4 regions of the Blastococcus goldschmidtiae genome follow, and region 2 is predicted to be linked to each of the others. Evidence: predicted binding sites of a transcription regulator. Region 2 holds the regulator's gene; each other region holds the start of a gene.
The links. Region 2 encodes LexA, which represses DNA repair genes until DNA is damaged. Its sites were predicted from a motif close to TCGAACANNTGTTCGA; they were not measured.

Region 1 (7,163 bases), on a different contig from region 2:
AGAGCGTCGCGCCCAGCAGCACGATCGCCCAGCTGACCGCGTTCCGGGTGTCGCCGCTGGTGAGCGGATAGGCGATCGCCGTGCTCACGAGCGCAGCCGCCAGCGCGAGGGGTGCTGCCCGCCGCGCCCCCGATCCGTGCAGGACCGGCGTCCCCGGGGCCTCGGCCACCGCGGTCACCGTGCGCCCCGGACGCGGCCGGCGACCCGCCGCACGGCACGGCCGGCCGCCGCGCGGGCGCGGGCGGCCCGCGACCGGTCGCCGAGCACCACCCGGGCCGCGCTGCGGCCGGAGTTGCCGGAGACCCCACCGCCGGGGTGCGTGGAGGCGCCGGCCAGGTAGAGCCCGGGCAGCCCGGGGACCCGGTACCCGGACAGCGCAGGCGTGGGGCGGAACCCGAACATGCTGGCCAACCCCATCTCGACGTGCATGACGTTGCCGCGGGGCAGGGAGAGCTCCCGCTCGAGGGCCAGCGGGGTCTGGACGTACAGCCGCTGTACCGAGTCGGCGAAGCCGGGCGCGGACCGGTCGACCGCCTCGACCAGGCGCTGCGCCTCGTCGTCGGCGAGGGCATCCCAGTCGGCACCGTCGGCCAGGGCGTAGGGGTACCACTGGCCCCAGATGGTCACGACGTGGGAACCGGCCGGCGCGAGCGTGTCGTCGCTGGCGGAGAAGGACATCGCCAGCGGCACCGGCTCGCGCGGGACCCGCCCGGCGCCCCAGTCGCCGTGGGCGGCGGCCAGCTGGGCGCGGTCGGTGCACAGCAGTTGCAGTCCCTGTAGCGACTCCTCGGAAGTCGCGCCCGGATAGCTCGGCGGGGCGGTGGTGAGCGCCCGCACCACCAGCCCGAAGCCGTTGCCCACGGGCGGGTCGGCCTCGGCCAGCGTCGGCGGGGCGTCCTCGCCGGCCAGGCGCCGGGTGACCCCGATGTGGCACGCGGCGACCACGGTGCCCGTGGAGATGCGGCGTCCCGACTCCGTCTCGACACCGGTGATCCGCGGGCCGGTGCCGTCGTCGTCGACCAGCAGGCGGGCGGCGCCGTCCCCGAGCACCACCCGTCCGCCGTCGTCCTCCAGGCGTCGTCGCAGCGCCGCGGTCAGCCCGCCGGAGCCGCCGACGGGGTGCCCGGGCGGGACGTCGTGCAGCAGCGCGACCCAGCCGACCATGGCGGCGGTGCCGGGTTCGGACATCGGTGGCCCGGACTGGGCGCCGAACCACGCGAGGGCCGCCTTGAGCCGCTCGCTGCGGAACCAGCGGTCCAGCAGGGCGTCGCCGGACCCGAGGAAGTCGACGGCGAGATCGCCGCCGGGCGTGCGCGCCCGGCCCTCCCGGGGTGCGCCGAGCGGCCAGAAGGAGCGGACCAGGCCGCCGGCGCTGGGCCGGCGGCCGAACGAGGCGACGACGGCGCGGCTGCGCGGGCCCCAGACCGCGACGAACTCGCGGTAGGCGGCGGCGTCGTCCTCGCCGCAGGCCGCCGCGATCGAGGCGCAGGTCGCGTCCAGGTCGACGGAGAACACCAGCGGCCGACCGTCCGGCCCGGGGTCCCCGGGGGCCGGGGCGGGGGCGAATCCCCACGGGTCGCAGTCCAGGTAGCGGAGACCGGACGCGGCGAGGTCGAGCTCCTCGACGATGCCGCTGTGCCGGATGATCACGTGCGCGCTCGAGCCGCGGTCGACCCGGACGCCCGGCCAGCGCTCCACGGTCGACACCGCACCGCCGAGCACGTCGTCGGACTCCACGACCTCGACCGCCAGCCCCTCGCGCGCCAGGTAGCAGGCCGCGACCAGGCCGTTGTGACCGGAGCCGATCACGACGACGTCGACGGCGGTGTCGGGGAGGGAGGTCACCTCAGCTGTTCGCCGGGTGCGGGTCGCGCGGATGCATGGGGAGCGGGACGCCGAGGATGGCGAACGGCCGGGGGTCGCCCGGGAAGTGGTAGCCGCGGGCGAGATCGACGAAGCCGTCGGCGTGGTAGAGCCGGAACGCCTTCGTGTCGGCATCGGGGGTGGAGAGCAGGGCCACCGGGGCGTCCGCGTCGGCCACCAGCGCGTGCAGCAGCTGCCGGCCCAGTCCGCGGCTCTGGTGCTCGGGGTGCACGTGCAGCTCGCAGACCTCGAACGCGCCGGGCAGCCACTTCTTCGCCGTCCGCCGGTCCAGGGCCGCGCGGACCTGGTCGTGCCACCACTGGCCCGGGGCGATCCGGTAGCCGTAGCCGAAGCCGACCAGCTGCTCGCCGTCAGCCGTGGCGGCGAAGGCGCCGACGGCACGGAAGCCGGGGCGGTCGGTGTGCTGCATGGCGTAGCCGTAGCGGCCCGCCACGACCGCGGACTCGTAGCCCATGGCCAGGCCGTAGATCGCCAGCGCCTCGTGCATGTGGTCGCGCAGCCAGGGGATCGGCAGCTCGACGATCCGGGTGTCGGGCCGGGTGTCGGTCATGGACCGACCGCCTCCGCGGCGTGCTCCGCGTCCGCACCGACCTCGGCGGGGGTGCCGGCGGTGAGCCGGAGGAGCTCGTCGTAGGTGGTGGGGAACACCGTGGCGGGGTGGCCGGCGGCCGCCCAGACCTGCTCGTGACGGGCGAGCTCCACGTCGACGAGGGTGCCCAGGGGCTCGGGGTGGCCGATCGGGGCGACGCCGCCGATGGGCTGGCCGGTCACCCGGCGGACCAGCTCGGTCGGCGCGCGGGAGACGGAGCCGACGCCGAGCAGGGTGGCCACCTTGGACTCGTCGACCCGGTGCGCGCCGCTGGTCAGGACGAGCAGGGGCTGCCCGGCGGCGACGAAGACCAGGCTGTTGGCGATCGCGCCCACCGGCACGCCGAGCTCGGCGGCCGCCGCCGCGGCGGTGCGGACCTCGGCCGGGAGCACGCGCACCCGGCCGGTCGCGCCCGCTTCCTGCAGCAGCCGGCCGACCGCGGCGGCCCGGGGGTGCGCGGGCGAGGGCATGCGCTGATCCTGCCACCGGTCCCGGCGTCGTGCGGAACCCCTCCCGCCGCACGGACGCGTGACACGCGACAGCCGTCTTGACGACGTCTCCGGGCTCCGGTCTACTGGTCCTCGTTCGAACACGCGTTCGAACGAGGAGACGCCGTTCGCACTGATCCCCGGCCTTCCCCACGGGGTGGTGCGGACGGCGGGGCGCTGGAGACGTTGGGGAGGTCCGTCATGAGCCGGGTGCTCGGTGAGGCCGTCGATCGGGTCGGCGAGGAGGTGCAGGTGGAGCGGGGCGCACTCGGTCCGCTGCAGTTCTGGCGCGGGCAGTCCCGTTACCTCGTGGGGGAGCTGCTCGACTCGTGGGTGGAGACCTCTCCCTGGTGGCAGCGCGACTCCGGGGGCGGGGGAGCGTCGGCCGATCTCGTCGCACCGCGCGAGGTGTGGCGGGTGGAGGCGGTGCGGGCCGGGCGCTCGCGGACGGACTTCGCCGGCGTCTTCGACCTGTCCTGGGACGCCGCGGCAAACCGCTGGTGGCTCGTCCGGGTGCACGACTGATGGGCGCGCGACCCCTGATGGCCGATCAGCTGCCCCTGCCCCCGGCGCTGCCCGCCGCCGCCGTCACGCTGCTGGACCAGGCGCACCGCGGGCTGGCCGAGGCCGCCGGCTGCGCCGACGTCCGGCAGCGCTATGCCACCGCGCACCTCGGGGCGCTGCGGGGCGCGGCTGCCGTGCTGGCCGCCCGGACCCGGCCCGAGGGTGGACGCCGCCGGCCGCGCAGCGCCTGGGTGCTGCTCGAGCAGGTCGCCCCGGAACTGGGGGAGTGGGCGACGTTCTTCGCTGCCGGCGCGGCGAAGAGGGCCGCCGCCGAGGCGGGGCTGTCCTCCGCGGTGAGCGAGCGCGAGGCCGACGACCTCGTCCGGGACGTCGGCACCTTCCTCGCGGTCGTGGAGAGGTGCCTGGGCGTCCGCGCCGAGCCCACCTACCCGCGCCCCCGGGTCGTCGGCGGCACCTCGTCCGAGCCGCGGAGGTGAGCGAGCTCGCGAGCTCACCCGGGAGCACAGCAGTCCCGCGAACGAAGTCGACGAGCGCCAGCGAGGCGACGACGTGAGCGACCCCTTCGTCCACCTGCACGTCGCGTCGGGCTACTCCATGCGGTTCGGGGCCAACCACCCCGCCGACCTGGTGGCGCGCGCCGCCGAGCACGGGATGGATGCCCTCGCCCTCACCGACCGCGACGGCCTCTACGGGGCGGTCAAGTTCGCCCTGGCCTGCCGTACGGCGGGGATCCGGCCGATCTTCGGGGTCGACCTCGCCGTCGCCCCCGCGCTGGACACCACCGTGCCCCCGGCGCTCGCGCACGCCCTCGGCGGCGCGGCATCCGGCGCGCGGGCGCCCCGGTTGCACGCATCCACCCCGCCGGGCACCCGCCGGGCGCCGGCCCGGGGCGGGGCGGCGGTCGACCTCCGGCTGCCGCGCACCACCTTCCTGGCCCGGGACGGCGCCGGCTGGTCGTCGCTGTGCCGGCTCACCAGCAGCACCCACCTGCGCGGCACCCGCGGTGAGCCGGTGAGCTCGCTGGCCATGGCCGCCGAGCACGCCACCGGGCTGGTCGCCCTGCTCGGTCCCGACTCCCCGGTGGGGCGGGCGCTGGTCGCCGGCCGCACCGACCTCGCGGCCACGCAGTTGGACACCTGGCGAGCGGTCTTCGGGACGGACCTCGCCCTGGAGGTCGTGCACCACCGCGGCCGGGGCGACCGGCAGCGGGCGCAGGCGATGCTCCGGTTCGCCGCCGAGCAGGGCGTGCCGGTGGTGCTCAGCAACGCGGTCCGGTACGTCGACGCCCTGGACGCGCCGACCGCCGACGTCCTCGACGCCGCACGCCGGCTCGTCCCGCTCGACCTGCGGCACGTCGACCGGCGCACCGCCGAGGGCTACCTGAAGTCGGGCAAGGAGATGGCGCAGGTCGCCGAGGACCTCGTCGGCCCCGACCGGGACGCCGCCCTGCGACTGCTCGAGCGCACCGCGCGGCTGGCCGAGCAGTGCGCCGTCGATCCGCGGGACGACCTCGGCATCGGCAGCGTCCGCTATCCCGAGCTCGACGTCGTCACCACGTCCGCCGAGCGGGGGATGACTTCCTCGCAGGTGCTGCGGGCCCGCTGCGAGGCCGGACTGGGCCGGCGCGGGATGGCGCCGTCGGAGCGGGTGCGCACCCGGCTCGACGAGGAGCTCGCGGTGATCGACTCCCTCGGCTACCCCTCCTACTTCCTCACCGTCGCCGACGTGGTCGACCTCATCAAGAGCTTGAGGGTTCGGGCGGCGGCGCGCGGCTCGGGTGCCGGCAGCCTGGTCACCTACCTGCTCGGCATCTCCGACGTCGACCCGATCCGCTACGGCCTGCTGATGGAGCGGTTCCTCTCGCCACTGCGCCACCAGCTGCCCGACATCGACATCGACGTGGAGTCCGCGCGGCGGATGGAGGTCTACGACGCCGTCCTCGACCGCTTCGGCGCCGACCGGGTCAGCTGCATCTCGATGATGGACACCTACCGGGTGCGGCACGCGATCCGCGACGTCGGCGCCGCGCTGAGCCTTCCGCAGGCCGAGATCGACGCCGTCGCCAAGGCCTTCCCGCACATCCGGGCCAACCAGGTGCACGCCGCGCTGCGCGACCTGCCCGAGCTGCGCGCCAGCCGGTACGGCTCCAAGCGGGCCGGGGGTTCGGGGGATCTCGACCTGCTGTTCGACCTGGTCGCCCGGCTCGACGGGCTGCCCCGGCACATCGCGCTGCACCCGTGCGGCGTGCTGCTGTCCGACGCCACCCTGCTCGACCGCACACCCGTCGAGAGCAGCTACCTCGGCTATCCGATGAGCCAGTTCGACAAGGACGACGTCGAGGAGCTCGGACTGCTCAAGCTCGACCTGCTGGGCATCCGCATGCAGTCGGCGATCGCGCACGCGCTCTCCGAAGTGCAACGGGTGGACCACGAGCAGGTCGACATCGACGCCGTCCCGCGGGACGACCCGACGACCTTCGAGCTGATCCGCAGCACCCGGACCCTCGGCATGTTCCAGATCGAGTCGCCGGGTCAGCGCGAGCTGGTCGGCAAGTTCGGGCCGCAAACCTTCGAGGACATCATCATCGACATCTCGCTCTTCCGGCCCGGGCCGGTGAAGAGCGACATGGTCACCCCGTTCCTCATGGCCCGGAACGGCTGGCGCGACGCGGTCTACCCGCACCCCGACCTCGCGTTCGCGCTCGAGGAGACCGCCGGCGTGGTGGTCTTCCACGAGCAGGTGCTGCAGGTGGTCTCCCGGATGACCGGCTGCACGCTGGCCGAGGCCGACGAGGTGCGCCGGGCGCTGGGGGAGAAGGACGCCCATCCCGAGGTGCGGGCCTGGTTCATGCCCCGCGTGCTGGACACCGGCTACCCGGCCGAGGTCGCCGAGCAGGTCTGGCAGGTGCTGGTCGCCTTCGGCTCCTTCGGTTTCTGCAAGGCCCACGCGGCGGCGTTCGCGCTGCCCACCTACCAGTCGGCCTGGCTCAAGACCCACCACCCGGCGGCGTTCCTGGCCGGGGTGCTCACCCACGACCCCGGCATGTACCCGAAGCGGCTGATCCTCGACGACGCCCGCAACTTCGGCATCCGGGTGCTCGGGCTCGACGTGAACGCCTCGGGCGCGACCTACCGGGTCGAGCGCCTCGACCGGGAAGAGGGGTGTGACGAAACCCCGGCGACGAGCGGGGCCGGGGGGTGGCGGCGACCGGAGTGGATGCCGACGGCGATGCCCGACCCCTCCCGGTACGGCATCCGGCTGACGCTGGCCGACGTGAAGGGGATCTCCGACGACGAGGTCGCCCGCATCGTCACCGGGCAGCCCTACCGGTCGCTGACCGACTTCTGGTCGAGGGCATCGGTGTCCCGCCCGGTGGTGGAGCGGCTGGTGCTCGCCGGCGGGTTCGACTCGCTCTACGGCTTCGGCATGCGCGACCGCGAGTCGCGCCGGCCCGCGCACCGTCGCCGCCAGCTGACCCGCCGCGACCTGCTGCTGCAGATCGGCGAGCTGGACCGGTGGAGCCGCAGCGGTGCACGGGCGAGCTCCGCCGGGCAGCTGAGCCTGGACCTCCTAGGGCTGGAGGACGCCGGGCAGGAGGGCCTGTTCCCGCTCGAGGACGTGCCGGGGCAGGAGGAGGGCGCCGGCGGGCTCGGCGCCGGCCCCGGCTGGGCCGAGGG
Region 2 (7,163 bases):
TAGATGTGCAAGCGATGTCCCTGTCGGCGTGTTCCGCTCTGACCCGGCTGTCACCCGCAGGAACAGGGCACTCCACCTGTCACACGACACGCCCGGGGACGCGCCGGAAAACTGCGCGCCGAACCGTCCCGCACCCGGCCGACACCGTCCCTGCGGAGCACGCGGAGCGGGGAGGTCGACCGCCGAGTGCACCTTCGCGGATCACGGCTCGGGTCCGGCGACGACGGTCGACGGTCGCCATGGCGGTCCGGACACGCGCCGGCCGGCCAGGCGGCCGTGCGGTGCGCCGGTGGTGGCGTCAGACGCCGGAGAGAGAGCCGCTCACCCGCGGGCGCCGGGAACCCGAGGACGGGCCGAGGTCGCCGAGTCGCATCGGACGCGTCAGCAGGTCCGGCTCGGCGTCGATCCGGCCGGTGCAGACCTCCGGGCGGCCGAAGGACTCCTCGGGGCGCGCCGTGCGCGCGAAGACCGCCCATCCCCCACCGACGTGCGGACGGGTCGCGCGGCGCGACTCGGCCTGCGGCCGCGACTCCGCCTCGGGGCGCGCCTCCGCCGACACGGCCGCGACCGGCTCCGCCTCGTCGGCGACCGCCGCGAACACCTCGGTGTCGGCCGCACGGTGCCGACCCTCGTCACCGGGGGCCCGGTGACGACCGGCGGGGACCGGCACCTGCGCGGCGACGACGACCTGGACGTCCGCGTCCTCCGGAGCGCGCCGGCGTCCACCCGGGCGCGTCCCGGATGCGGCGGGCGCCGCGGCAGCGGCGCTCCCCGCGGGGGGCGGCGCCTCGTCACGGATCAAGGGCAGCGCGGCGGTGGCGTCGGCGTTCCCGCTCACCGGACGGCCCCGCAAGGCCGAGACCGCCTGGGCAGGTGGGAGCTCCTGCTTCACGCGGGAGTCGATGCGACTGGGCTCCGTGGCCGGGGACAGGTCCCGCTCGGGCAGGCGCAGCGCGGCGAGATCGATCCACGCCGTCTCCTCGACGCCGCCCACGACCACCCGGACCCACATCTGGCACGTTCCCGAGGCGTCGTGCCGCCAACCCAGCAGTTCGCCCTGCCACCACGTACCCGCCTGGTAGACCTCGACGGACTGGGGGGAACGGGTGAACACAGCGGCGCGGCTCTCCGTGGGACCTGACACGCGATGACCGTAAGCGTTCGGTTCGCGACGGTGCGTGAAGGCGCCCGGGCTGATCATTGACGAACTCGTCGCCCCAGGTTGGAGAGGTGTTGCCCTGTCGCGCAGCCGTCCGATGCGCGTGGCCCCCCCGGTCACGGCAGGACGAGGAGCTGACCGGGGACCAGGGTGGCGTCGGGAAGCCCATTGAGGGCCCGGATCTCGGCGATGACGGCACGGAGGTCGTCCCCCTCGTCCGCGACCGCGCCGGCGATGGACCAGAGCGTGTCGCCCTGCTGCACGACGACACTGCTCTCCCCGGCCAGACGCAGCCCGCCGTCCTGGCCCCCGGCGACGACCGAGCCCACCCAGGACCCGAGGGCGACCCCGACCGCCAGGCCGAGCACCACGCCCAGCCGCCGCGCGCGCCGGGTCAGCCGGAGCGCGGGCGCCACCCGCGGGTCGCCGCCGGCGCGGTACGGCGCCGGTCGTCGCGGCGTCGTCGAGCCCGCCGGATGCGGCCTGCGCACCCGTGCCGCAGCCGGGTGCCCGCGGTGGGCCGCAGCACCGACCGCTGAACGCCCGGCACCCCGGGCCAGGGGAGCCGGGTCGTGCAGCAGGTCCGGCACCGCGCGCAACCGCCCCTGTCGTCCGGCTCCACCCGCCAGCGGCGGGCGCCACGGCGCCTGCACCGCCTCGTCGAACTCCACCACGGCCTGCGCCACACTTCCCACGACCACTCCTCCCGACCCGCACGTCCACCACGGTCTTCGAACGGCTGTTCGAATCGAACGTCTGTGCGATGTCTACCGGACGCCACCGACAGAAGCGACCCGACACGACGGCCGTCTTCGAACACCTGTTTGAAAGCAGGCGTGATCGGCGCTACGGTTCCTGGGACGCGACCAGCACGGCTGCACCGGCAGCCCGCGAGGAGGAGACGTGGCGGAGACCAGCGGGACGTCGGGCGGCCGACGGACGCGCAGCACGGCGTCGGGACCGGACACGGAGAACGGCAGCGCGTCGGTGCGCTCCTTCCCCGACCGCGGCGCCGACGGCGACGGGCTGACCCAGCGCCAGCGCCGGGTGTTGGAGGTCATCCGGGACTCCATCGACCGGCGCGGTTACCCGCCCTCGGTGCGCGAGATCGGCGAGGCCGTCGGCCTCTCCTCGGCCTCCTCGGTGGCCCACCAGCTCTCGGTCCTGCAGAAGAAGGGCTGGCTGCGTCGGGACCCCAACCGCCCGCGCGCCCTCGACGTCCGGCTGCCGGGCGACACCTCGCGTCCGGTGGCGCCGCTCGCCGAGCCGGTGGCCGGCACCGACGAGCCGCTCGCCGCCCCGACGTACGTGCCCCTGGTCGGCCGGATCGCCGCCGGCGGTCCCGTCCTCGCCGAGCAGGCGGTGGAGGACGTCTTCCCGCTGCCCCGCGAGCTGGTCGGCGAGGGCACCCTGTTCATGCTCAAGGTCGTCGGCGACTCGATGGTCGAGGCCGCCATCTGCGACGGCGACTGGGTGGTCGTGCGCCAGCAACCCACGGCGGAGAACGGCGAGATCGTCGCCGCGATGATCGACGGCGAGGCGACGGTCAAGACCTACAAGCGGCGCGACGGGCACGTCTGGTTGCTGCCGCACAACCCGGCCTACGAGCCGATCCCCGGCGACGACGCGACGGTCCTGGGCCGCGTCGTCTCGGTGTTGCGCAGGGTCTGACCCCAGGCCCCGTCCGGGTCACCGGCCGCACCAGCGGGCGGTCGCCCGGGCGGGGTGCCGGCAGGCGCGGCGACTCAGGACCGCGGGCGACGGCGCAGCTTGGGGACCAGCCACACCACGAGGGTCGCCACGGCGGCCGCGATCAGCGCAGAGGTGACCGGCGACCTGCCCGAGCTGGTGAGCTCGGTCAGGCTGGGCACCGGGCCGTCGGCCGGCGCCGCGGCGGACGCCGGCGTGACCGCGGAGATCGGCACCACGACCACCTCGCTGGGCACGCCTTCGCTGGCGATGACCAGCTGCGCGTCGTCCCCGGTGAAGCTGATCGCCTCGCCCTGGGGTGACTCGGGCAGCGGAACCCGTACCGGGGTCCCGGCCAGGGCACCCACGACGTCCGAGCCCGACAGCGGCCACACGTAGGCATCGGTATAGGTGCGCAACGCCAGTGCGTGCCCGTCGCCCGCCACCGCTCCCCCGGTGACGAGCAGTTGCCCGGCGCGTCCCACCGGGCCGCCAGGGGTCCCCGTGAGCGTCATGTTGACCGTCGCCACCCGCTCCATCGGAACGGCCGCCTCGGCCGACAGCGGGCCAGTGGGCCGGTACACACCGCTGGACCCCAGCACGTCCTTGGTGACCAGGTACGGGGTGCCGTCGGGCGCGAGCAGCAGCGCCTCGGAGTCGTGGGCGCCGTCGGGGTAGCTGAGCCGGTGCACGGCCGCGGACCCGTCCGGCCGCAGCGCCAGCAGGGCGACGGTCGAGCGCACGGAGTTGTTGTCCCCGGCGTCGGCCAGCCAGAGGGTCCCGTCGGCGCCCAGGGCGAGATCCTCGGGGTCGTAGGGGTCGACGGCGGCGGTCCGCGTCTCGAGCACCTGGCACCCGGCGTCGAGCACCGAGACGCTGAGCGCGTCCCCGCCGTCGTTCATGACGAGCATGCGCTCGCCGAGGTCGACCAGCCCGGAGATCTCCGCCAGCGCGGGATCCGTGATCTGGCACCGGACGGCCGGTGCAGGAGCGTCCGGCTCCTGGGCGACGGCGACGGTCGCCCCCACGACGGGCAGCGAGAAGCCGAGGAGGACCGCCACCACGAGCCCTACGGCGCGGGTGGCACGCCGTCCTCCGAAGCCGCTACGCGGTCTGCCGGCCTGGTCGGGCACGAACCCAGCGTGACAGAACGATCGCGTCCAGTGCATGAACCACGCCCAGCAGCAGCACGCCCACGGCGGCACCGACGACCGCGTCGGTCACCCAGTGGAAGTCCAGCGACACCATCGAGACGCCGGTGGCGACCGGTCCGACGACGCTCAGCCACCAGAACGCGCGCTGCACCCGGACAGGCATCTCGTACTCGACGGCCAGCCAGCGGGCGACTCCCCACATGATGACGGCGTTGGCCACGTGCCCCGAGGGGAACGACGCGCCGTCGACGTGGAAGAAGAGCTCGTCGGGGTGCCCGGGCGCGGTCCGACCGGTACCGAACTTGACCGCGTAGACGCCGACGGTGAGCGTGCCCAGCGCGAGCAGGACCCGCAGCAGCGGCATCCCCGTGCGATGCCGCCAGGCCAGGTAGCCGACGAGCACGGCCAGGACGATGAGGATCGTGCCTCGACCGCCGAGCTGGGTGATCGCCCAGATGACCGGATAGGCGGCCGAGTCGCGCAGTCCCCAGCCGCGGACGACGTCGGAGACCCACAGGTCCAGCCGCTCCAGGGCCCCGCCGGCGAGCAGGTCGGCGGTGACCAGGCCGGCCACGAGCAGGGCGAGGAGCAGCAGCCACCACGGCGGGCGCCCGATCGAGACCGCACGGGTGCGCTCGGGCACGCCGGCGTCGCACACCACGCCGCTCGTCACCCGCTCACCGTACCGGTCCGTGACCTGACCGTGATCCGAGCGCCGGGCGCCGCGGGCGGTTCAGCCGACTGGCGCCGCGAACTCCTCGAGCGCCGCGGCGAGCGCACCGTCGACCTTCGCGGTCAGGCGGGTACCCCCGGCCTCGTGCGCCTCGGCCAGCACCTCGCCGTCCCGGTGCACGCGGGCCACGAGGTCGCCGCGGTCGTAGGGCACCAGGACGTCGACGTCGGTGTCGGGGTGCGGCAGGCGGGCTGCGATCAGCTCGCGCAGCGTGTCCATCCCGGCGCCGGTCCGGGCCGACACCCACACCGCTCCGGGCAGTGCCTGGCGGAGCGTGAGGATGGCCTCCTCGTCCATGGCGTCGACCTTGTTGACCACGATGACCTCGGGCACCGCGGAGGCGTCGATCTCCCGCAGCACGACGTGCACCGCGTTGATCTGGCCCAGCGGGTCGGGGTCGGAGCCGTCGACGACGTGCAGCAGCAGGTCGGCCGCGGCCACCTCCTCCAGCGTCGACCGGAAGGCGTCGACCAGCTGGTGGGGCAGGTGCCGGACGAAGCCGACGGTGTCGGTGAGGGTGTACTCGCGACCGTCGGGCCCCTCGGCCCGGCGGACGGTCGGGTCCAGGGTGGCGAACAGCGCGTTCTCCACGAGGACGCCGGCACCGGTGAGCTGGTTGAGCAGGCTGGACTTGCCGGCGTTGGTGTACCCGGCGATCGCCACGCTGGGGGTCGCGTTGCGGTCCCGGCTGCTGCGCTGGGTGGCCCGGGCGGTCGCCATGCCAGCGATCTCGCGGCGGAGCTTGCTGACGCGCGTCCGGATCCGCCGGCGGTCGGTCTCGATCTTCGTCTCACCGGGGCCGCGGGTACCGATACCGCCACCGCCGGCCACCCGGCCACCGGCCTGCCGGGACAGCGACTCACCCCAGCCGCGCAGCCGCGGCAGCATGTACTGCATCTGCGCCAGCTCGACCTGGGCCTTGCCCTCCCGGCTGGTGGCGTGCTGCGCGAAGATGTCGAGGATCAGCGCCGTCCGGTCGACGACCTTGACCTTGAGTACCTTCTCCAGCTGGTTGAGCTGACCGGGGGTCAGCTCGCCGTCGCAGATCACCGTGTCCGCGCCCGTCGCGGCGACGATGTCGCGGATCTCGCCGGCCTTGCCCGATCCCACGTAGGTGGCGGCGTCCGGCTTGTCACGGCGCTGGCTCACGGCCTCCAGGACCTCCGAGCCGGCGGTCTCCGCGAGCGCGGCGAGCTCGGCCAGGGAACGGTCCGCGTCGGCCTGCGTCCCCTCGGTCCAGACACCGACGAGGACCACGCGCTCGAGGCGCAGCTGCCGGTACTCGACCTCGGTGACGTCGGCCAGCTCGGTGCCCAGCCCGGCCACGCGGCGCAGCGCGCCACGGGCCTCGAGGGCGTAGGAACCGGTGGTGTCGTCCGTCGCGTCGGGTCGCGCGGCAGGCGCGCGGCGGGGCTCGTCGTCGAGCGGCATGCGCTCCGGGGCGGTCGTCATCGGGTCCAGCGTGGCACGGTCGGGCATGCGGGTCACCTCAGTTGTCATCACGGGGTGCAACGCAGAACCGGTCCGGGTGCATCCCGCGATCGGCGGGTAGGGCCTCTCGGACCGCATTCCGCACGACGAGGAGGAACCGATGACCGCGAGCGGATCGAGCAGCCTCGGGGCGAACAGCGACGTGGAGGACCCCGGCCGGGATCCGGTGGGCATCGGCGGCCCGCCGCGCAACCCGATGGGCGGGGGCGCCGACCAGGACAGCGGCCGCGGGGCGCCACCCACCCCTCCGGCCACCGACGACGACGACGCGATGGTGCCCCTGCCGCCCGACGACGACCGCCGCTGAGGCGTCGTAGCGAGGCGTCAGTCGCCGAGCCACTCCCGGCACAGCGATCCGGCCGACACCAGCACCGCCGGGCCGGTGAGCACCGTCGTCCGGGGGTCGACCTGCACCGACAGGCGGCCCCCGGGGACGTCGACGACGACGGTCCCCTCGTCGCGTCCCGCGTCAGCGAGGGCCGCGTAGGCGGCCGCGCACGCCCCGGTGCCGCAGGAGCGGGTCTCCCCCACGCCCCGCTCGAACACCCGCAGCCGGATGTGCACACCCGGCTCGAGCACGTTGATCAGCTCGACGTTGACGCCGTCGGGGAAGAGACCGGCGTCGAAGGCCGGCTCCCGGCTCAGGTCCAGGGTGTCGACGTCGACGTCGGTGAGCGCCGCCAGGTGCGGGTTGCCCATGGACACCGCCGCGCCGGTGAACGTCGAGCCGTCCACCTCGGCCGATCCGCGCCCGAACTCGCGTGCGGGCCCCATGTCCACCCAGTAGCCGCCGTCGGGGGACGCCCCGACCCGGCGCGGCCCACCGCGGGTGCCGACCAGGACGCCGTCGAGGCACGCCGCCCGGCCCAGCAGCCCCTCCGCGACCAGCGCGTGGAGGAACAGCCGGATGCCGTTGCCGCACATCTCCGCGTAGGAG
Region 3 (7,163 bases), on a different contig from region 2:
TAGTTGGCCTGGCCGCGGTTGCCCAGCGCCGAGGTGCTGGACAGGTTCACGATCCGGCCCCACTTGGCCTCGATCATGTGCTTCTGGGCGGCGCGCGACATCAGGAAGGCACCACGGAGGTGCACGTTCATGACGATGTCCCAGTCCGAGTCGCTCATCTTGAACAGCATGTTGTCGCGGAGGACGCCCGCGTTGTTCACCAGCACGACCGGCGCGCCGAGCTCCGCGGCGATGCGGTCGACAGCGCCCTGGACCTGCTCGGCGTCGCTGACGTCGGCCCCGACGGCCAGACCCTTGCCCCCGGCGGCCTGGATCGCGTCGACGGTGCCCTGGGCGGACGCCTCGTCGAGGTCCAGGACGGCGACGGCGAACCCGTCCTTGGCCAGCCGCTGCGCGGTGGCGGCACCGATGCCGCGCGCGCCGCCGGTCACGATGGCCGCCCGGGTGCTGTTCACTGCCTCGCTCATGAATCTTCCTCTCGTCAGGTCTGCTCGTGCGTCGGTCCCCGACCGAGCGGGGACGACAAGCTGCCCGGCACCTTACGGCCAGGGCGTGAGTCGCCCGTCACACGGGGGAAGCAGCCCCCGTCAGGGCCAGATGGAGGCGACGATGATGGCGGCGACCGCGAGCTGGCTGGCCGCGCTCACCAGGCTCGCCGGGTGGAACCGCACCTGGACCAGCGACGATCCCAGGGAGCCCGGCGTCACCAGGTTGAGCACCAGGAAGGCCACCGCCTGCAGGAGCACGCCGACGACGCCGAAGACCACGGTCCACCACAGCGCCCGGCCGAAGCCGTCGGTCGCGTTGGTCCAGATCGTGGTGAACGCGATCGCGCCCTGGCCGAGGAACCCCGCAGCCAGCACGATGCCGGCGTTGATCGATCCCTCCTGGTAGATGTGCCGCCCCAGGTGGCCCGGGGTGAGGAGGTCGAGCGCCACGAAGCCGAGGGCCAGGAGCGCGATGCCCACGCCCGTGTAGGCGGCGGCGTAGCCGATGCTGGCCAGCACGAGGGGGACCTCCGGGACGTCGGGGGGAACGGCCTGCCGTGTCTACCGCACGCCCTCCCCCGTCGCATCCCTCGGGCCCTGCGACGGGCCGAGGACGTCGACCCGGTCGAACCCCTCCGCGGTCGTCGGCGGCTGGAACCGGGCGACGGCGGCGTGCACAGCCACCAGCGGCACGCGGGTGCCCTCGGGGCGCCTGGCGTTGCGCGCCAGGCAGACGTCCAGCGGCGTGTCCAGCCAGACCGCCTGCACCGGCACGCCCGCCTCCCGGGCCGCCGCGATCAGCGGCGCGCGCTCGGCGGCCGAGGGGTTGGTGTTGTCCACGACGACGCTGCGGCCGGCGGCGAGCAGCTCGGCCACCACGCGGCACTGCCGCGCCTCCCGCCTCGGGCACGCGTCAGGCCTCCGTGCAGGGGCCCGTCGCGAGCCTGCGAGCGGTGGGGGGGGCAGGGAGGTCCTTCTGTTGCCGGCGCCCTGCAGACCGACCACGACCACCAGTTCCGGCACTCAGCGCACCGGCGTACCGGCGTCGCCCACCGGTGCGGGCGTACCGGCGTCGCCCACCGGTGCGGGCGTACCGGCGTCGCCGGCCGGCGCGAGCTCCTCGCCGGGCAGCCGCCGGGGCTGGTGCAGCCGGCGCACGGAGGCGAGCGCAGACCGCCGGGCGTGCATCCGGCGCCGGGCACGGGAGGTCCTCGGCGCCCGCGGCTCCTCCCGGAGCAGGGCGTCCAGCCAGTGACCACGCGGGTCGACGTCGACCAGCAGCGCCTTGACCAGCAAGGTCAACGGGATCGCCAGCAGCGCCCCGAGCGCCCCGAGCACCCAGCCCCAGAACAGGAGGGCGATGAAGGTGACGGTCATCGACAGGCCGACCGAGTCCCCGACGAACCGCGGCTGGATCAGCGTCTGCACGACGAAGTTGAGCAGCGTGTAGATCACCAGGATGGCGATCAGCTCGCCCCAGCCGCCGGCGAGCAGCCCGAGCAGCGCCGGGGGGACGACGCCGAGCACGAACCCGATGTTCGGCACGTAGTTGGTGATGAAGGCCAGCAGCCCCCACAGCGGCGCGGCCGGCACGGCGAGGATGGCCAGGGCGATCGCGTCGCCCACCGCGACGACCGCCCCGAAGACGGTGCTCACCAGCAGGTAGCTGCGGGTGCCCTGGGCGAAGAGGCTGAAGGCGACCGGCAGGTGCGGCCGCTCCCGCGCGATGAGCACCAGCCGCCGGCCGTATCCGCTGGACTCGATGGCCATGAAGACCAGCGCGGAGAGCAGCAGGATCAGGGTGCTGGCCGCCGCGGTGATGCGCCCCAGCAGGTCGGTCGCCAGCCCCACCACCTGCCCGTACTCGATCTGCTCGACGAGGTCGGAGAGCTGTCCCGAGACCAGGCCGGCGTCGTTGAGGTCGGCGACCACCCCGTCGAGGAGTTCCTCGGCCCGGTCGGCGTAGTCCGGGAGGAGAGCGGCCAGCTGGGCGACGCTGGCCACGAGCAGCGCGACGAACCCGAGCAGGACGGCCCAGACGAGGAGCAGCAGGACGGTCGTCGCCACCCAGCGCGGCGCGCCGTGACGACGCAGCCAGCTCGAGACCGGCATGAGGCCGACGACGACGACGAGCGCCAGCAGGATGGGCGCGGCCAGCCAGGCGACCTCGCGCAGCCCGGCGATGGCGATGGTCGCTGCGGCCAGCCCACCCAGCACGAGCAGCCAGCGGGGCAGGCCGGTGGGCGATCCACCCAGGGCCTCGGTGGCGGTGGTGGCTCCCGTGGCGGTCGGAGCAGCCGCCCCCGCGTCGGCCGCGGCCAGCAAGTCGGCGTCGTCGGCCGGCCGGCCGGCGTCGTCGTCGGCCTGCTGTCCGGCGTCGTCGGCCGGTGGCTGCACCTCGGCGGCGCCGTCGACTGCCGAACCGGTGGACAGCGGGTCGGAGGTGGGCGTGGCGGCGGCGGGCGGCTCGGCGGGGCCCTGAGCGCTGGGGTCGAGCGCGCGGGACGGCTCCTGCCCCCTGCCGTGCACCGCAGGTCGCGCCACCGGGCCACCCCCTCCCCTGGATCGCGGGCTCGTACCCCTGGAGTGTCCACCCATGCCCGCGCATCCCGGCGCCGGGCGCGTGCGTCGACCGACGTCCGGGACGGGCGGCAGCCGACGTCCCGGACCGGCACCGGAACTCCCGCCCGCATCGGGCGCCGGCGTGCCAGTGTCGACGCATGGATGCCGTCGCGGTCCGCCCGGCGACGCCGGCCGACGCCGATGCGGTGGAGGACTACCACCACCGCTGCTTCGTGATGACCTACGCCGGCCGGCCGTCCGCCGGCGGGTTCCAGCCGCCCGACCGCGCGGGCACCCGGCAGCAGCTCCACGACTGGTTCCGGCCGGGCTCCGACTGCACGACGCGGGTGGCCGTGGCACACGGCACGCCGATCGGGCACGTCACGATCAGCGGGCACCGGCTGGTGCACCTGTTCGTCGATCCCGACCACCACGGCACCGGTCTCGGCCGGCGCCTCCTCGCGCTGGGCGAGGCGATGCTCGCCACTGTCGGCCACACGGAGCTGGAGCTGCACACCCGGGTCGAGAACCACGCGGCGATCGCCTTCTACGGACGTGCGGGGTGGGTCGTGACCGACCGCGTGATCCACACCGTGGAGCACGGCATCAGCTACGACGAACGGGTGCTCGTCAAGCACATGTCCTGACGCCGACCCGGCATCGCGCCCCGGCCACCGTTCGCCGGGCGGAGGAACCGGCCTCACAGCGCAGGCGTCGATCCCCGGGCACCGGGCACCGGACACCGGGCACGGCAAAACTGTCGTACCTCGAACGTATGTTCGGTCCATGTCGGCGACCGTGGTGCAGCGCTCCGTGGTGGAGGGCGTCCTGGTCGGCTGGCTGATGCAGCGTCCGCCGTCGGTGCAGCGGCTGCCGGTCGAGCTGCTCTCGGCCGAGCAGGTGGCCGTGGAGCTGCAGCGGGTGCAGGCCCGCAAGGCGATGGACGCCGCCTACGAGGCCGAACTGGTCATGGCGCTGGCCGCCGCCCGGCCCGACACCGATGATCCGCCGCCGGGGCATCCCGGTGCGCGGCGGCGCGGTGGCGGGTCGCCGGTGCCGGGCACCTCGGAGTTCTTCCCCGACGAGCTGGGGATGGTGCTGAACTGCTCCCGGTCGTTCGCCTCCCGGACGGCCGCGCAGGCCTATCAGCTGGTGGAGCGCATGCCCGCGGTGCACGCCGAGTGCACGGCCGGCCGGCTGGACCGGTACCGCGCCGGGGTGTTCGCCGACGTCCTCACCACGGCCTCGGACGAGGTCCTCGCGGCCGTGGTGCCCGCGGTGCTGCCCCTGGCCGCGGGCCTGTCGCCGGGGAAGCTGCGCAACCGGCTGGTCGCTGCGGCGGAGGCGGCGGATGAGGAGTTCGCCGAGCAGCGCCGCATCGACGCCGAGCAGCGCGCCGCGGTGCGGCTGTACCCGACGACCGACGGCATGTCGGCGCTGACCAGTGAGCTGCCCGCGCCGGTGGCCGCGGCGATGTGGTCCACGATCGATCAGGCCGCGCAGCTGGCCGCCACCGGCGGGGACGACCGGCCGATCGGCGTGCTGCGCGCCGAGGCGCACGCCGCGCTGGTGCTGCGCTCCTGGAACACCTCCCGCCCGGCGATGACCGGCCACCTCACGATCACCGCACCGCTGTCGGCCCTGCGCCGCCCGGACTGCCCGGACTGCCCGGGCACACCGGACCAGGGGCATGCGGTGGGCAGCGCCTGGAGCCGAGGGGCGGAACGGGCCCGTGGTCAGGCGGTGGATCGAGCGGCGGCCGGCGAGGCGACGCCGACCGTGGACGGCACCCCGATCACCGCCGCCCACCTGCGCGAACTGCTCACCCAGCTCAGCGCACTCGGCGTGCAGGCGCCACCCGGCGGCAGCCTGACGGTGGCCATCACCGACGACGACGGCGCACTGCTGGCCACCGCCACCGCCACCGAACTCGCCCGGCTGGCCCGCGGCTGCCGGATGCACGGGCGGGACGTCGCCTGCGAGTGTCCGGTGCTGGGGCCGCCGCCCGAAGCGACCGGCTACGTACACACCCCCGCGCAGGAACGGTTCATCCGCATGCGCGACCGCACCTGCCGTCACCCCGGCTGCGGGCAACCCGCCGGACGCACCGACGCCGACCACGTCCTCCCCTACGACTGCGGCGGCCGCACCACCTGCCAGAACCTCTGCTGCCTGTGCCGCACCCACCACCGGCTCAAGACCTTCGCCCGCGGCTGGCGCTTCCAGATGCGCCCCGACGGCACGCTCAGCGTGACCACCCCGTCCGGCATCACCCGGACCACCCGACCACCCGGCCTGGTGCACGCACAACGCGCGCTCCCGGCGCCACCACCCACACCGGCCGACGACACCCCGCCGCCCTTCTGAGGCCGCTGCGGGGGGTACGCGTGGTGCCGGGTTCTCTGGGGCGCCGAGGGCTCCGTTCACCTGGGTGCGTCGAGGAGTTCCGTCATGGCCGTCAGGCCGAAGAACCGGGCCGTGTCCCGCGCCGTCTGGTCGCCACGGTCGGGGTCGGCGCCGGCAGCCAGCAGCCAGCAGCCAGCAGCCAGCAGGTGCCGGATGCCGCCCTCGGCCTGCTTGAACATCGCCGCGGCCAGCGCCGTCTACCCCTTGTCGCTGACCCGGGCGTGGTCCGCACCCCGGGCCAGCAGGGCCGCCACCGTGTCGCCGTGACCGTGGTACGCAGCGAGCGTTAGGAGGGTGTCTCCCGCGTCGTTCGTCAGGTCGACCGGGACGCCGGCGTCGACGTAGGCCGCCAGCACCTCGGTCTCGCCCTGCCGCGCCAGGTCGACGAGGTGACCCGCCTGGACGGTTCCGGTGGACGAGCCGCCGATGCTCGTGGCGGGCATCGTAGGAGGCAGCGGCGGCGCGGCGGACGGCCCGGACGGGCGTACTCGGCGTCCGTCCGACGGGCCGGACACGCGCGCACCGCGCCCCGCCGGCGTCTGGAACGGAACGCGCCCGGTCGGCGCCAGGCGCGGACCGTGCCCGGGTCAGGCAGAGGCGGGTCAGCGAGGCGCGTCGAGCAGCTCGGTCATGGCCGTGAGGTCGAAGAACTGCGCGGTCGCCCGGGCGCTCTGGCCACCCAGGTCCGGGTCGGCACCGGCCGCGAGGAGGTGGCCGACGGTCTCGGCCGACTGCTTGAACACCGCCGCGGCCAGCGCGGTCTGCCCCTTGTCGTTGACGCGCGAGTGGTCTGCCCCGCGCGCCAGGAGCGCCGCGACCGTCTCCGCGTGGCCGTAGTACGCGGCCAGCAGCAGGAGCGTGTCGCCCTTCTCGTTGGTCAGGTTCACCGGGGCACGCCGGTCGATGTAGGACACCAGTTCCTCGGTGTAGCCGAACCGCGCCAGGTCGAACATCCGGCGGGCCACCTCGAGCAGCTGGGGGTCGATCTGTCCGCTGGTCACGTCGCCCACCCTAGGAGTCCAGGCCCAACTTGTAGCCCCGGTGCGACGCGACGAAGCCGAGCCGCTCGTAGAAGCGGTGCGCGTCCGGACGCGCCTGGTCGGTCGTGAGCTGCACCACCGCGCAGTCGCGCCGGCGGGCCTCCGCGAGCGCCCAGCGGAGCAGCGCCTCCCCCAGTCCGTCGCCCCGGCGGTCGGCACGGACGCGGACGCCCTCGACCTGCGCCCGCAACGCCCCGCGGCGGGAGAGCCCCGGCAGGAAGGACAGCTGCAGGGTGCCCACCGCCTCGGCGCCGGCCAGCGCCACCACCAGGAGGTGGGCCGGATCGGCGTCGACCAGCGCGAACGCCCGCCGGTAGGGCTCGAGGCCACCGTCGGCGGATTCCCGCAACGCCCCCAGGGGGTCGTCGGCGAGGAGAGCCACCAGCGCCGGCAGATCCGCGGACACCGCCCGGCGCACCACCACCCCGGGGACACCGGGCAGCGGCCCCCACGCGACGTCGTCCACACCGCAGAGTGTCCCGCAGACGGCCGGAGCGGCATGCGCCCCGGCCGGCCGCGGGAGCGGCTCAGCCGGTGGCCGGGCGGATGCCCCGCTGGTCGGCGTTGGGCGCCGCCTTCGCGACCAGCCCGGGGAGGACGTCGTCGAGCTCCTCGACCGTCCACCGCGCGCCCTTGTCGACGCCGGGACCGGCCTGCCACCCCTCGG
Region 4 (7,163 bases), on a different contig from region 2:
AGCGTGCCGATCGGCACGGGCTCGACCTCCTGGCGCAGCCTGGCCAGGCTCCGGCGGCGGATGGACCGCAGCACCTCGGCGTCGCACCACTCCTGACCGGTGCCTCCGGGCCGGAACTCCCCGGAAACGAGCCGGCCGGTGCTGGTGAGCCGCTGCAGCGTGGCCAGGACCACGGTCACGCCCAGGCCGAGACGGGCGGCCACCTCGGGGGGCTGGAAGGGGCCGTGGGTGCGCGCGTACCGGCCCACGAGGTCCCCCAGCGGGTCGCTCACCGGCTCGGTGAAGACCTCCGGCACACCCACCGGCAGGGCGGTGCCGAGGGCGTCGCGGAAACGGCCGGCGTCCTCGATGGCGACGTGCCGCTCCTCCCCGGCGATGCGCACGCGGAGGACCCGCCGCGAGTCCACCAGCTCGGTCAGCCACTCCTCCGGCACCCCGCGGGCGGCCACCTCCGCAACGGTGAGGTCGCCCAGGCCACGCAGCAGGTCCGAGGCGCCGTCGACGTCCCGGGGGTGCCGCTGCGCGGGGAGGCGCTGCAGCTCCGCCTCGATCTCGGCCATGGCTTCGCCGTCGAGCAGCTCCCGCAGCTCGGTGCGGCCGAGCAGCTCGGCGAGCAGGCCGGTGTCCAGCGCCAGGGCCTGGGCGCGGCGCTCGGCCAGCGGCGCGTCGCCCTCGTAGAGGAACTGGCCGACGTACCCGAACAGCAGCGACTGGGCGAACGGCGAGGCGGTGTCGGTCTGCACGTCGACCACCCGGACCCGGCGGGACCGCACGTCGGTCATCAGCTCGACGAGCCCCGGCACGTCGTAGACGTCCTGCAGGACCTCGCGGGCGGCCTCCAGCGTGATCGGGAAGGAGGCGAACTCGCTCGCCACGGAGAGCAGCTGCGCCGCGCGCTGGCGCTGCTGCCACAGCGGCGTGCGCCGGCGCGGGTCGCGGCGGGGGAGGAGCAGGGCTCGGGCGGCGCACTCGCGGAACCGGCTGGCGAACAGCGCCGACGTGCCGACCTCCGCGGTCACCTCCCGCTCCACGTCGTCCGGGTCCAGGACGGCGAGGTCGGCCTCGGGAGGCTCGCCGGTGGTGTCGGGGAGCCGCAGCACGATGCCGTCGTCGGAGTGCATCGAGGCGACGTCGACCCCGTACCGCTCGCGCAGCCGCGCGGCGAGCACGAGCGCCCAGGGCGCGTTGACCTGGGCGCCGAAGGGGGAGTGGACGACCAGCCGCCAGTCGCCCAGCTCGTCGCGGAACCGCTCGACCAGCAGGATGCGGTCGTCGGGGAGGTGGCCGGTCGCCGCCTTCTGCTCGGTCAGGTACGCGAGCAGGTTGGCCGCGCCCCATTCGTCCAGGCCGGCCGCCCGGGCCCGCTCGAGACCGGCCTCGGGCGTCGCCGTCCCGACCTCCCGGAGGAAGGCGCCGAGCGCCCGGCCGAGTTCCAGCGGACGGCCTGGTGCGTCGCCGTGCCAGAACGGCATCTTGCCCGGCTGCCCCGGGGCGGGCGTGACGAGCACGCGGTCGTGCGTGATGTCCTCGATGCGCCAGGACGACGACCCCAGGAGGAAGACGTCGCCCACGCGGGACTCGTAGACCATCTCCTCGTCCAGCTCGCCGACCCGCCGGCCGCCGGTGCCCTCGGAGCCCACGAGGAAGACCCCGAACAGGCCGCGGTCGGGGATCGTGCCGCCGCTGGTGACGGCCAGCCGCTGCGCCCCGGCCCGGGCGGTGAGGGTGTCGGTGACGCGGTCCCACGTGAGGCGGGGCCGCAGCTCGGCGAAGGCGTCGGAGGGGTACCGGCCGGCGAGCATGTCGAGGACGGCGTGCAGCGCGGAGTCCGGCAGCGAGCCGAAGGCGGCGGACCGGCGGACCAGCGCCGCGACCTCGTCGACGGTGCGCGGCCGCTCCGAGACGATGGCGACGATCTGCTGGGCCAGCACGTCCAGCGGGTTGCGCAGGTAGCGGACGGACTCGATCGCGCCGGCCTTCATGCGCTCGGCGACCAGGGCGCACTGCACGAGGTCGCCGCGGTACTTGGGGAACAGGACCCCCCGGCTGACCGCGCCGACCTGGTGACCGGCGCGCCCGACCCGCTGCAGGCCGGCGGCGACGGTGGGCGGGGACTCCACCTGGACGACGAGGTCGACCGCGCCCATGTCGATGCCGAGCTCCAGGCTGGAGGTGGCGACGACGGCGGGCAGCCGCCCCGACTTCAGCGCCTCCTCGACGATCGCCCGCTGCTCGCGGGACACCGACCCGTGGTGGGCGGCGGCGACCGGCTGGAAGTCCTCGGGCGTGCCCCCGCCTGAACCGGCCTGGGCCATCAGCGCGGCGGCGTTGGTGCCCGGCGGGACCGGTTCACCGGTGGCGCGCTCGTAGGCCAGCTCGTTGAGCCGGCTGGTGAGGCGTTCGGCCAGCCGCCGGGAGTTGGCGAAGACGATGGTGCTGCGGTGGGCCTCGACCAGGTCCAGCACCCGCTCCTCGACCGCCGGCCAGATGGAGCTGCGCGGCTGGTTGCCCGCCGCCGAGCCCTCGAGCTCGCCGGTGGGCTGGCCCAGCTCGCTCATGTCCTCGACCGGCACGACCACGGAGAGGTCCCACCGCTTGGTGGAGGTGGGCGCCACCACGCGCACCGGCCGGCCCCCGGTGAGAAAGGTGGACACCTCCTCGATCGGCCGCACCGTGGCCGACAGGCCGATCCGCTGGGCGGGGCGCTCCAGCAGCTCGTCGAGCCGGTCGAGGGTGACGGCGAGGTGCGCGCCGCGCTTGGTGTGCGCGACCGCGTGCACCTCGTCGAGGATCACCGTCTCCACCCCGCGGAGCGCCTCCCGGGCGGCGCTGGTCATCAGCAGGAACAGCGACTCCGGGGTGGTGATGAGGATGTCGGTGGGTCGCTTGGCGAAGGCGCGCCGCTCGTCGGCCGGGGTGTCGCCCGACCGGATGCCGACCCGGATCTCCGGGCGGGGCAGGCCGAGCCGGGCGGCGGCCTGGCCGATCCCGGTCAGGGGGGCCCGCAGATTGCGCTCGACGTCCACCGCGAGCGCCTTGAGCGGGGAGACGTAGAGCACCCGGCAGCGGGACTGCTCGTCGGCGGGCTGCGTCATGCTGAGCCGGTCCAGGGACCAGAGGAAGGCGGCCAGCGTCTTGCCGGAACCGGTGGGGGCGACCACCAGGGCGTGCTCACCGCTGCTGATCGCGTCCCACGCGCCGTCCTGGGCGGCCGTGGGCTGCTGGAACGCACCGGTGAACCACGCGCGGGTCGGCTCCGAGAACCGGTCGAGCGTGGATGTGGGGGACGGACGGCGGGCCACGGAGTCAGTGTCCCCGTGGGGTACGACACTTCGCCGGTCGTGACCGCGGCGACCGCCCGACCGGGGACCCGCCCGGGAAAGGGCGGCGACCCGGGGGCGGGTCTGCGGCACACTGCCGGCATGCGACCGGCAGTCCAGCCCCTCGGGTCGTCCGACGTCATCGAGGTCGCGGCGGTGCAGCGACGCACCGTGCAGGTGCTCGGCGGGAGCGTGGCCCTCGCCGGGCTCGGCGTCACCGTCGGCATCACGGCCGGCGGCCTGCTGGCGCGCGACGTGGCCGGCACCGACAGCGCGGCCGGTCTCGGGCAGACCGCCGGCGTCCTCGGTGCGGCCGTCCTCGCCGTCCCCCTGGCCCGCATCAGCAGCTCCGCCGGCCGGCGCAGCGGGCTCGCCGTCGGCTACACCTTGAGCGTGCTGGGCGCGGTGCTCACGGTCGCGGCCGCCACCGTCTCCTCGCTGCTCCTCCTGCTGGTCGGGCTCTTCCTCTTCGGTGCCTCCACGGCGTGCGGTCTGCAGGCGCGGTACGCGGCGGCGGACCTCGCCGCGCCGGAGCACCGCGGCCGGGCGCTGTCGCTGGTGGTCTGGGCGACGACGGTCGGCTCCGTCCTGGGCCCCAACCTGGCCGCGCCGGGCGCCGACCTCGGCACCGCGCTCGGGCTGCCCGCCCTGGCCGGGGCCTTCGTCGTCTCGGCCGTGGTGTTCGCCGTCGTCGCCGCCGGCCTGCTGACGCTGCTCCGGCCCGATCCGCTGCTGCTCGCACGGCGCCTGGGCGGGGGCACGGGCGCGCCGCCGGTGCGCACGGCCACCCGTCCGGCGCTCCGGGCGGTGTGGGCCACGCCCGCCGGCCGGCTCGGCCTGGTGTCCGTGGTCGTCGCCCACTCGGTGATGGTCGGCGTCATGGTGATGACGCCGGTGCACATGGGGCACGCAGGTGGCACCGAGGACGCCGTCCTGCGCGTCGTCGGCCTCGTGATCAGCGTGCACGTGGCCGGCATGTACCTCTTCTCCCCGCTCGTCGGCGCGCTCGCCGACCGCATGGGCGCCCCGTCGGTCGTGGCGCTGGGCGGCCTCCTCCTGCTCCTCGCCACCGCGGTGGCGGGCACCGCCGGACCGTCCGACTCGGTCCGGCTCGGGGTCGGGCTCCTGCTCCTGGGGCTGGGCTGGTCCTGCGGTCTCATCGCCGGCTCCACGCTCGTCACCGGTGCTGTGGACGCCGACCTGCGACCGACCGCACAGGGCGGGACCGACCTGCTGATGGGCCTGGGCGCGGCGCTGTCCGGCGCGATCGGGGGCCCGCTCCTGGCCTGGGGCGGCTTCGGGCTGGTCTCGGGGGTGTCGGCGGTGCTCGTCGTCCCGCTGGCCGTGGTGTGGGCCTCGGTCGCGCTGCGCCCTCAGCGGTCCCGGTAGTTCCTGATCAGCAGGACGAGCGTCGCCAGCAGCGCGCCGATGATGCCGATCTGCAGCAGGACGTCGAGGGTCTCCGACCCGGTGCCAGGAAGCATGCCCGGACCCTAGGTGGGGAGAGCGCCCGGTGGCGGCCACGCGTTAGCGTCGGGGCGTGCGCCTGCAGGAGTTCTGGTCCCGTCTGGACGAGCAGTTCGGGGCGATGCGTGCCCAGAGCGTGTCCCGTGACCACCTCTTCTCCGATCTCGGCGGGCGCAGCGCGCTCGAGGCGATCGACGCCGGCGTCCCCGTGCGGAAGGTGTGGCTGGCCATCTGCGAGGCCTACGACGTACCTCCGCGGGAGCGCTGAACCGGCTCCGGCACGGGCCCGCCGGTGCCGGTGTGACCGGTGGTCCGCCGGTCGTACGACACGGGCGTGTCGGCCTGGCAGTCGAACAGGTGTTCGGCCTACAGTGACGTCCACAGGCGATCGGGATCTCCACAACCCCGGTCGCGATCCGAGAACTGTCGGTGGCTCGTCCTAGCGTCGGTCCCGACCCGCTTCCCGCGAACCGAAGGTGACCACCATGGCGACACTCGACCGCGACAAGGCCCTCGACATGGCCCTCGCCCAGATCGACAAGCAGTTCGGCAAGGGCTCGGTCATGCGCCTGGGCGACAGCCCCGAGGTGGCCATGAAGGTCATCCCGACCGGGTCCATCGCCCTCGACATCGCGCTCGGCATCGGCGGTCTCCCGCGTGGCCGTGTCGTCGAGGTCTACGGCCCGGAGTCCTCCGGCAAGACCACGGTCGCGCTGCACGCCGTGGCCAACGCGCAGGCCGCCGGCGGCATCGCCGCCTTCATCGACGCCGAGCACGCGCTCGACCCCGAGTACGCCCGCGCCATCGGCGTGGACACCGACGCCCTGCTGGTCAGCCAGCCCGACACCGGTGAGCAGGCCCTCGAGATCGCCGACATGCTGATCCGCTCCGGTGCGCTCGACATCCTCGTCATCGACTCGGTCGCCGCCCTGGTGCCCCGCGCCGAGATCGAGGGGGAGATGGGTGACAGCCACGTGGGTCTGCAGGCCCGGCTGATGAGCCAGGCGCTGCGCAAGATCACCGGCGCCCTGAGCAACTCCGGGACGACGGCGATCTTCATCAACCAGCTGCGCGAGAAGGTGGGCGTCGTCTACGGCTCACCCGAGGTGACCACCGGTGGTCGTGCGCTGAAGTTCTACTCGTCGGTCCGCCTGGACGTCCGCCGCATCGAGACCCTGAAGCAGGGCACCGAGGCCGTCGGCAGCCGCACCCGCGTCAAGGTCGTCAAGAACAAGGTGGCCGCGCCGTTCAAGCAGGCGGAGCTCGACATCCTCTGGGGTCAGGGCTTCAGCCGCGAGGGTGGGCTCATCGATGTGGGCGTCGAGCAGGGCTTCGTGAAGAAGTCCGGTGCTTGGTACACCTACGAGGGTGACCAGCTGGGCCAGGGCAAGGAGAACTCGCGCAACTTCCTGAAGGACAACCCCGACCTCGCCGACGAGCTCGAGAAGAAGATCAAGGAGAAGCTCGGCATCGGGCCCCAGCTCGACGCGCCGGTGGCCGACCCGGTCGACTTCTGAGCCGGTGACCGACCGTTCGGGTGAGCGCCGCCGCGGCTCCGGGAACTCCTGGGGCACGCGGCGGCGACCCACTCCGGCCGACGGCGCCGACGGGGCGGTCGAGGAGATGGCCGACCCCGAATCCGTGGCACGGAACCTCTGCCTGCGGGCGCTGACGGGCGCACCGAAGACCCGGCAGCAGCTGGCCGATCTCCTGGCCCAGCGCGACGTCCCCGAGGACGTGGCCGAGGCGGTCCTCGACCGTCTCGCCGAGGTGGGGCTGATCGACGACGAGGCCTTCGCCCAGGCCTGGGTCACCTCGCGTCAGTCCGGTCGCGGTCTGGCCCGCCGGGCGCTGAAGGCGGAACTGCGTGCCAAGGGCGTCGAGGACGACGTGGCGGCCACCGCCGTGATGGCGGTCGACGACAACGACGAGCGGGAGACGGCCCGTCGGCTCGTGGAGCGGAAGCTGCCCAGCATGCAGCGGCTCGACCGGGTCACCGCGACCCGCCGCCTGATGGGCATGCTGGCCCGCAAGGGTTACAGCGGGGGACTGGCCGCCGGGGTGGTCCGCGACGCCCTCGACGGCGTCGGCGCCTACGACGCGGCGGTTCCCGGCTTCGACGAGCTCGACGAGGACGCCCTGCTGCCCTGAGCAAGGACCCCCGTGCCCCCCACCGCTCGCAGGCTCGCGTCGGGACCCTTCACGGAGGCCGACCTCAGGTGGGGTCGGGGTCGTTGGGACCCTGCCGGGGGCCGGCGCTGGCGCCGACCTCGCTGACCCCGGCGTAGGGCTCGTGGCGCTTGCCGGCGTGGGCTTCGGCCTGGAGCCGGTCGGTGAGGTGGGGGTAGTGCGCCTCGAAGGCGGGGCGCTCGGAGC

Region 1: a site for LexA is predicted at 3,059-3,074, ahead of RM425_RS18325 (DUF6504 family protein). Genes of this name have one in related genera too.
Region 3: a site for LexA is predicted at 3,818-3,833, ahead of RM425_RS05320 (HNH endonuclease signature motif containing protein). Genes of this name have one in related genera too.
Region 4: a site for LexA is predicted at 5,137-5,152, ahead of recA (recombinase RecA). Genes of this name have one in related genera too.

Annotation. Positions count from the first base shown of each region.
Region 1 is NZ_JAVREI010000017.1:15,801-22,963, reverse strand. Features, by position in the region: gene RM425_RS18345 (carotenoid biosynthesis protein) at 1-169, opposite strand, end outside; gene RM425_RS18340 (phytoene desaturase family protein) at 175-1,845, opposite strand; gene RM425_RS18335 (GNAT family N-acetyltransferase) at 1,847-2,434, opposite strand; gene RM425_RS18330 (YbaK/EbsC family protein) at 2,431-2,943, opposite strand; gene RM425_RS18325 (DUF6504 family protein) at 3,163-3,486, shown strand; gene RM425_RS18320 (SAV_6107 family HEPN domain-containing protein) at 3,486-3,962, shown strand; gene RM425_RS18315 (DNA polymerase III subunit alpha) at 4,036-7,163, shown strand, end outside.
Region 2 is NZ_JAVREI010000007.1:10,599-17,761, reverse strand. Features, by position in the region: gene RM425_RS11565 (hypothetical protein) at 299-1,144, opposite strand; gene RM425_RS11560 (LysM peptidoglycan-binding domain-containing protein) at 1,276-1,854, opposite strand; gene lexA (transcriptional repressor LexA) at 2,063-2,830, shown strand; gene RM425_RS11550 (hypothetical protein) at 2,905-3,981, opposite strand; gene RM425_RS11545 (phosphatase PAP2 family protein) at 3,953-4,675, opposite strand; gene hflX (GTPase HflX) at 4,736-6,214, opposite strand; gene RM425_RS11535 (hypothetical protein) at 6,327-6,533, shown strand; gene dapF (diaminopimelate epimerase) at 6,551-7,163, opposite strand, start outside.
Region 3 is NZ_JAVREI010000002.1:113,862-121,024, reverse strand. Features, by position in the region: gene fabG (3-oxoacyl-ACP reductase FabG) at 1-467, opposite strand, end outside; gene RM425_RS05340 (DUF350 domain-containing protein) at 588-1,007, opposite strand; gene RM425_RS05335 (ATP-binding protein) at 1,050-1,493, opposite strand; gene RM425_RS05330 (AI-2E family transporter) at 1,512-3,032, opposite strand; gene RM425_RS05325 (GNAT family N-acetyltransferase) at 3,209-3,697, shown strand; gene RM425_RS05320 (HNH endonuclease signature motif containing protein) at 3,837-5,417, shown strand; gene RM425_RS05315 (hypothetical protein) at 5,474-5,635, opposite strand; gene RM425_RS05310 (ankyrin repeat domain-containing protein) at 5,654-5,899, opposite strand; gene RM425_RS05305 (ankyrin repeat domain-containing protein) at 6,059-6,457, opposite strand; gene RM425_RS05300 (GNAT family N-acetyltransferase) at 6,468-6,962, opposite strand; gene RM425_RS05295 (SDR family oxidoreductase) at 7,024-7,163, opposite strand, start outside.
Region 4 is NZ_JAVREI010000025.1:133-7,295, reverse strand. Features, by position in the region: gene RM425_RS20835 (ATP-dependent helicase) at 1-3,302, opposite strand, end outside; gene RM425_RS20830 (MFS transporter) at 3,423-4,709, shown strand; gene RM425_RS20825 (LPXTG cell wall anchor domain-containing protein) at 4,694-4,804, opposite strand; gene RM425_RS20820 (DUF3046 domain-containing protein) at 4,861-5,055, shown strand; gene recA (recombinase RecA) at 5,273-6,304, shown strand; gene RM425_RS20810 (regulatory protein RecX) at 6,309-6,938, shown strand; partial or broken gene RM425_RS20805 (cytochrome ubiquinol oxidase subunit I) at 7,003-7,163, opposite strand, start outside.